DNA from 2 places in the Sphaerotilus microaerophilus genome. Region 1 is predicted to be linked to the other one. Evidence: riboswitches for the same ligand, from Rfam matches in the RefSeq annotation. Region 1 holds a riboswitch; the other holds the start of a gene.
What was found. A riboswitch is a leader RNA that binds a small molecule or an ion and turns the genes downstream of it on or off. The one in region 1 is predicted to bind S-adenosylhomocysteine.

Region 1 (3,406 bases):
CACGCCCGCCTCGCTCAGGCGGTGCAGCGCCGCCAGCGCCGCCGGTTCGATCGCCCCTTCGCAGGTCAGCGTGTCGTCGATGTCGGTGAGCACGCCGCGCAGGCCACGCAGTGCCTCGTCGCGGGCATGGGCCCAGGGCTGGAAGCGAGGCATCGCGGCAGGCACGGACAGCGGAGCAGGCATTGATGAAAGTGTCGCACGCATGGACGACACCAGCCGCGACGCCGCCGCGTCCCGGTTGCGGCTTGACTTCAGTCAAGGGCAGCGCCCGGGAGCAGGTCCACCATGGACGGTTTCATCCTGCCGTCACAACCGCGCACCATGGCCAAGGACAACCCCACCGCAACGCCCTCGCCCGCACCGGCCAAGCCCAAGGCCTCGTCCCGCCGGTCGGCCCCCCGCCGCGCCAGGACCGTCGCCGCTGGCGACACGCCACCCTCGCTCGCCCCGGCGGCGCTGGAGGAGAACCGCGTCGAACGCGCCCTGGAGCGTGCCCACGCAGTGCAGGAGATGGCCCTGTCCGACGCGCTCGGGGCCGCCCATGCCAACGACCCGGCCCAGCTGGTCGGCGCCGTGACCCCGCTGCTCGAAGGAGCCTCGCCCGACGACCTGAAGGCCCTGCGCCGGCTGCTGGCCCAGCAGGTCGCGCGCCATGCCGACCGCAGCCCCGACGCGGACATCGCGCTCGCCCCTGGCTGGCGCGAGGGCGGCTACCCGTACAAGAACCTGCTGTCGCGGCGCAGCTACGAGCACCAGAAGTACCGCCTGCAGGTCGAGCTGCTCAAGCTGCAGGCCTGGGTGAAGGAGACCGGCGCGCGCGTCGTCATCCTGTTCGAGGGCCGCGACGCCGCCGGGAAGGGCGGCACCATCAAGCGCTTCATGGAGCACCTCAACCCGCGTGGCGCGCGTGTGGTGGCGCTGGAGAAGCCCAGCGAGGTCGAGCGCGGCCAGTGGTACTTCCAGCGCTACATCGAGCACCTGCCCACGCGCGGCGAGATCGTCATGTTCGACCGCAGCTGGTACAACCGCGCCGGCGTCGAGCGGGTGATGGGCTTCTGCAGCGAGCACGAGTACGACGAGTTCCTGCGCCAGTGCCCGGAGTTCGAGCGCCAGCTGGTTCGCTCGGGCATCCACCTGTTCAAGTTCTGGTTCTCGGTCAGCCGCGACCAGCAGCGCCGCCGCTTCAAGGAGCGCAAGCTGCACCCGCTCAAGCAGTGGAAGCTCAGCCCGGTGGACTTGGCCAGCCTGGACAAGTGGGACGACTACACCCGCGCCAAGGAGGCCATGTTCCTGCACACCGACACCTCGGATGCGCCCTGGACGGTGATCAAGTCGGACTGCAAGAAGCGCGCGCGCCTGAACGCCATGCGCTACCTGCTGCATCGCCTGCCGTATGGCAAGAAGGACCTGCCGGCCATCGGCTCGGTGGATCCGCTCATCGTCGGCCGCCCGGCCCTGGTGTCCAGCGCCTACGACGACCAGCTGGCACAGACCCCGTCGAGCTGAACCGTCCCGCGTGAAGGCCGGCGGGCGGGCGAATTGCACGCTGCCGCCAGGGCTTGGCTACCGCACGCCCCCGAACCCGGGGGCGGCGTGGCTAGAATCGCGCCCTGTTTTCCATGTTCCGAGGAGCGTTGCAAGGCCGGAGGTGATGCTTCACCCTCGGACCCCAGGCTCGGAACCCTTCCCCAAGGCAACGGCGCTCACCCGCTCGCACTCCCGGCGAGTCCCCAGGGTGAGTGGCATCCAGCCAGCCGGCGCTTGCGTCCGGCGGGCACAGCCTCTCCCCCTGATTCGACTCGGCCGGCGCGGCGGACTCAACCGGAGTTACGCAATGAACGCTGTGGTCAAGCCCCTGAACGATCAGGATTACATCGTCGCCGATCTGTCGCTGGCCGACTGGGGTCGCAAGGAACTGAACATCGCCGAGAGCGAGATGCCCGCGCTGATGGCCATCCGCCGCGAATTTGCCGCGACACAGCCGCTCAAGGGCGCGCGCATCACCGGCTCCCTGCACATGACCATCCAGACCGGCGTGCTGGTCGAGACGCTGCAGGCCCTGGGCGCCGAGGTGCGCTGGGCCTCCTGCAACATCTTCTCGACGCAGGACCACGCCGCCGCGGCGCTGGTGGCCGCCGGCACCCCGGTGTTCGCCTACAAGGGCGAGACCCTGGTGGACTACTGGGACTACACCCACCGCATCTTCGACTTCGGCCCGGCCGGCAGCGACGGTGAAGGCCCGAACATGATCCTGGACGACGGCGGCGACGCGACGCTGCTGATGCACCTGGGCAAGAAGGCCGAGAAGGACCTGTCGGTGCTGGACAAGCCGGGCAGCGAGGAAGAGCGCATCCTGTTTGCCGCCATCAAGGCCAAGCTGGCCGTGGACGGCAGCTGGTACAGCCGCAAGAGCGCCCAGATCCTGGGCGTGACGGAAGAGACCACCACCGGCGTGCATCGCCTGAACGAGATGAGCGCCAAGGGCCAGCTCATGTTCCGCGCCATCAACGTCAACGACTCCGTCACCAAGAGCAAGTTCGACAACCTCTACGGCTGCCGCGAGTCGCTGGTGGACGGCATCAAGCGCGCCACCGACGTGATGATCGCCGGCAAGATCGCCGTCGTGGCCGGCTATGGCGACGTGGGCAAGGGCAGCGCCCAGGCCCTGCGCGCGCTGAGCGCCCAGGTGTGGGTGACCGAGATCGACCCCATCAACGCCCTGCAGGCCGCGATGGAAGGCTACCGCGTGGTGACGATGGACTGGGCCGCCGACAAGGCCGACATCTTCGTGACCACCACCGGCAACCGCGACGTGATCACCTACGAGCACATGGCGGCGATGAAGAACAACGCCATCGTCTGCAACATCGGCCACTTCGACAACGAGATCCAGGTCGCGAAGCTGGAAGAGCACTGCCAGTGGGAGGAGATCAAGCCGCAGGTCGACCACGTGATCTTCAAGGACGGCAAGCGCATCATCCTGCTGGCCAAGGGCCGCCTGGTGAACCTGGGTTGCGGCACCGGCCACCCCAGCTACGTGATGAGCTCCAGCTTTGCCAACCAGACGCTGGCACAGATCGAGCTGTACGCGCACTGCGACGGCTACGACGTGGGCAAGGTCTACGTGCTGCCCAAGCACCTGGACGAGAAGGTGGCCCGCCTGCAGCTGACCACGCTGAACGCCCAGCTGACCACGCTGACCGACGAGCAGGCCGCCTACATCGGCGTGCCGGTGCAGGGCCCGTACAAGCCCGACACCTACCGCTACTGAGCAACGAGAGACAGGACACGCCATGCGCATCGATCAGCTGATCCTCCAACGGGGCCTGGTGCCGACACGCTCCGCGGCCCAACGGCTGATCGAACGCCGTGCCGTGCGCTGGCTCGGCCCCAAGGGCTGGACCGT
Region 2 (3,406 bases), 1.0 Mb from region 1:
CGAGCGCCGACAAGCCGCGCTTCGTCGCCGGCGCCCTCGGCCCGACGCCGCGTACCGCCAGCATCAGCCCGGACGTGAACGACCCGGGGGCGCGCAACACGAGCTTCGACGAACTCAAGGCCGCCTACCTCGAACAGGCCCGGGGGCTGCTGGATGGCGGTGCCGACCTGTTCCTGATCGAAACCATCTTCGACACGCTCAACGCCAAGGCAGCGATCTTCGCGGTCGACGAGCTGATGGAGGAAACCGGCGAGCGCCTGCCGGTGATCATCTCCGGCACCGTCACCGACGCCTCGGGCCGCATCCTGTCAGGCCAGACGGTGGGCGCCTTCTGGCACAGCGTGCGGCACGCCCGGCCGCTGGCCATCGGCCTGAACTGCGCGCTGGGCGCCACGCTGATGCGCCCGTACATCGAGGAGCTGTCGAAGATCGCCGGTGACACCGCGGTCTCCTGCTACCCCAACGCCGGCCTGCCCAACCCGATGAGCGACACCGGCTTCGACGAGACGCCCGAGGTCACCGGCCGGCTGGTGGAGGAGTTCGCCCGCGACGGCTTCCTCAACATCGCCGGTGGCTGCTGCGGCACCACGCCGGACCACATCCGCGCGATCGCCGAGCGCGTGGGCCGTTACCGCCCGCGCTGCGTGCACACGCAGGCCTTGCAGACCTTCACCGGGCTGCTCGCCGCCTGAGTTCCACCAGCGTGATCTCGGTCAGCCCCATGGCGTGACGCTGCGGGGCCGTGAAGCGCTTGACCGCCACGCCCTTGAGCACCAGGTAGTCGCGCACCGCCGCGGCGCGGTCGGGGCCGATCCAGCCCGAGCCGCCGGCATCGATCGGGCCAGCCACGCGCACCGTCCAGTTCCCCTCACGGCGCAACGGCTCGACCAGCCGGTCCAGCACCGCCGCCAGCGCCGGCCTGACCGCGGCCCGACCGGGCTCAAAGCCGTGCGGCTGCGGCACGCTGATGCGCAGGAAGTCCGCCGCCGCGGTTTCGCCCATTTCCAGCTGCAGCGGGGTGCCGGCAAACTCGCGCGCCAGGCGACTGCGCAGACCATCCAGGCCGGGCTGGTCAGGGGCCGGCTCGGGCAGGGAGCCTGGCTTCGGCGGCGGGATGGCGGGCGTCGCCCCACCGCCTGACTTGGGCCCGCCGCCTGCGCAGCCACCCAGCAGCGCGGTGAGCGTCGCGCCGGTGGCCGCGGCGCCCCAGATCAGGCAGCGGCGCCGCGCTGCACCCGCCATGTGGTCATCGGTTGTTCGTGACATATTCACGGCCTATTGTCCCGTGCACGCTTCAGGTGCACAAGGCCGACCGGCCTGTCGACAGGGTCACAGCGCCAGCGCTGCAGCGAGCCAGGAGGGCCCATTACAATGCGCGCCTTCCCGAGGGGCGTTGCAACAGGGGGTGGCCAGGCCACCCGCTGCCAGGCTCGGGGCGGTGGGCCAGTCCGGCATCCGGAGCAGACCACCCTGCAACGACGCTCACCCTTGCCCGCCATGGGCATCACGGGTGGGCCGTGGTGTCGCGTGGCTGGCCCGAGTTGCAGCCCGGCCATGAACACCTCCCCCACCGCGTCCCCCTCCTCCCCCGCCGCCAGCGTGCCCCCGATGCGGCTGTCCGGCCTGGAACCGGTGTCGATCGGCGACGGATCGTTGTTCGTCAACGTCGGCGAGCGCACCAACGTCACCGGCAGCCGGGTGTTCGCCAGGATGATCCTGGCCGGCGAATACGAGAAGGCCCTGGCCGTGGCGCGCCAGCAGGTCGAGAACGGCGCCCAGGTCATCGACATCAACATGGACGAGGCCATGCTCGACAGTCAGGCGGCGATGGTGCGCTTCCTGAACCTGATCGCCGGCGAGCCCGAGATCGCGCGCGTGCCGATCATGATCGACTCGTCCAAGTGGGAGGTGATCGAGGCGGGCCTGAAGTGCATCCAGGGCAAGGGCATCGTCAACTCGATCTCGCTCAAGGAAGGCGAGGCCGAGTTCAAGCGCCAGGCCAAGCTGGTCCGGCGCTATGGCGCCGCCGCCGTGGTGATGGCCTTCGACGAGGCCGGCCAGGCCGACACCTTCCAGCGCAAGATCGACATCTGCGCACGGGCCTACAAGATCCTTGTGGACGAGGTCGACTTCCCGCCCGAAGACATCATCTTCGACCCGAACATCTTCGCCATCGCCACCGGCATCGAGGAGCACGACAACTACGCGGTCGACTTCATCAACGCCACGCGCTGGATCAAGCAGCACCTGCCGGGCGCGAAGGTCTCGGGCGGCGTGTCGAACGTGTCGTTCAGCTTCCGCGGCAACGAGCCGGTGCGCGAGGCCATCCACACCGTCTTCCTGTACCACGCCATCCAGGCGGGCATGGACATGGGCATCGTCAACGCCGGCATGGTGGGCGTCTATGACGACCTGGAGCCGGTGCTGCGCGAGCGCGTCGAGGACGTGGTGCTGAACAGGACGCCGTCCTACAAGGCCGGCGAGCCGCAACTCTCTGCGGGCGAGCGCCTGATCGAGATCGCCGAATCGGCCAAGGGCGCGGCCAAGGACGACAGCGCCAAGCTGGCCTGGCGCGGCACGGCCGAGGCACCCGTGAGCGTCGAGGACCGCCTGAGCCACGCGCTGGTGCACGGCATCACCGACTTCATCGAGCTCGACACCGAAGAAGCCTGGCAGGCGATTGCTGCCAAGGGCGGCCGCCCGCTGCACGTCATCGAAGGCCCGCTGATGGCGGGCATGAACATCGTCGGCGACCGCTTCGGTGCCGGCAAGATGTTCCTGCCCCAGGTGGTGAAGTCCGCCCGCGTCATGAAGCAGGCCGTGGCGCACCTGCTGCCCTACATCGAAGCCGAGAAGAAGGCGCTGGCTGACGCGGGCGGCGACGTGAAGCCCAAGGGCAAGATCGTCATCGCCACCGTGAAGGGCGACGTACACGACATCGGCAAGAACATCGTCACGGTGGTCCTGCAGTGCAACAACTTCGAGGTCGTCAACATGGGCGTGATGGTCCCGTGCCAGGACATCCTGAAGAAGGCCAAGGAAGAAGGCGCGGACATCATCGGCCTGTCGGGCCTGATCACGCCGAGCCTGGAAGAGATGCAGCACGTTGCTGCCGAAATGCAGCGCGACGAGTACTTCCGCAGCAAGGGCACGCCGCTGCTGATCGGTGGGGCCACGTGTTCACGCGTGCACACCGCTGTCAAGATCGCGCCGAACTACACGGGGCCGGTGGTCTACGTGCCCGACGCCAGCCGCTCGGTGGGCGTGTGCTCGGACCTGCTGAGTGATGAACGCGCCGCCAGGTACATCGCCGAGCTGAACGCCGACTACGAGCGCGTGCGCGAGCAGCACGCCAACAAGAAGGTCACGCCGCTGGTCACGCTGGCCCAGGCGCGCGCCAACAAGA

Region 2: linked by a shared signal. The riboswitch ahead of metH (methionine synthase) and the one ahead of ahcY (adenosylhomocysteinase) in region 1 are both predicted to bind S-adenosylhomocysteine.

The regions. Positions count from the first base shown of each region.
Region 1 covers NZ_AP025730.1:566,024-569,429, reverse strand. Annotated here, with positions in the region: gene NGK70_RS02615 (HAD-IIB family hydrolase) at 1-153, opposite strand, end outside; gene ppk2 (polyphosphate kinase 2) at 322-1,506, shown strand; S-adenosyl-L-homocysteine riboswitch at 1,621-1,712, shown strand; gene ahcY (adenosylhomocysteinase) at 1,835-3,271, shown strand; gene NGK70_RS02600 (TlyA family RNA methyltransferase) at 3,294-3,406, shown strand, end outside.
Region 2 covers NZ_AP025730.1:5,566,378-5,569,783, forward strand. Annotated here, with positions in the region: gene NGK70_RS24055 (homocysteine S-methyltransferase family protein) at 1-692, shown strand, start outside; gene NGK70_RS24060 (OmpA family protein) at 670-1,266, opposite strand; S-adenosyl-L-homocysteine riboswitch at 1,380-1,491, shown strand; gene metH (methionine synthase) at 1,555-3,406, shown strand, end outside.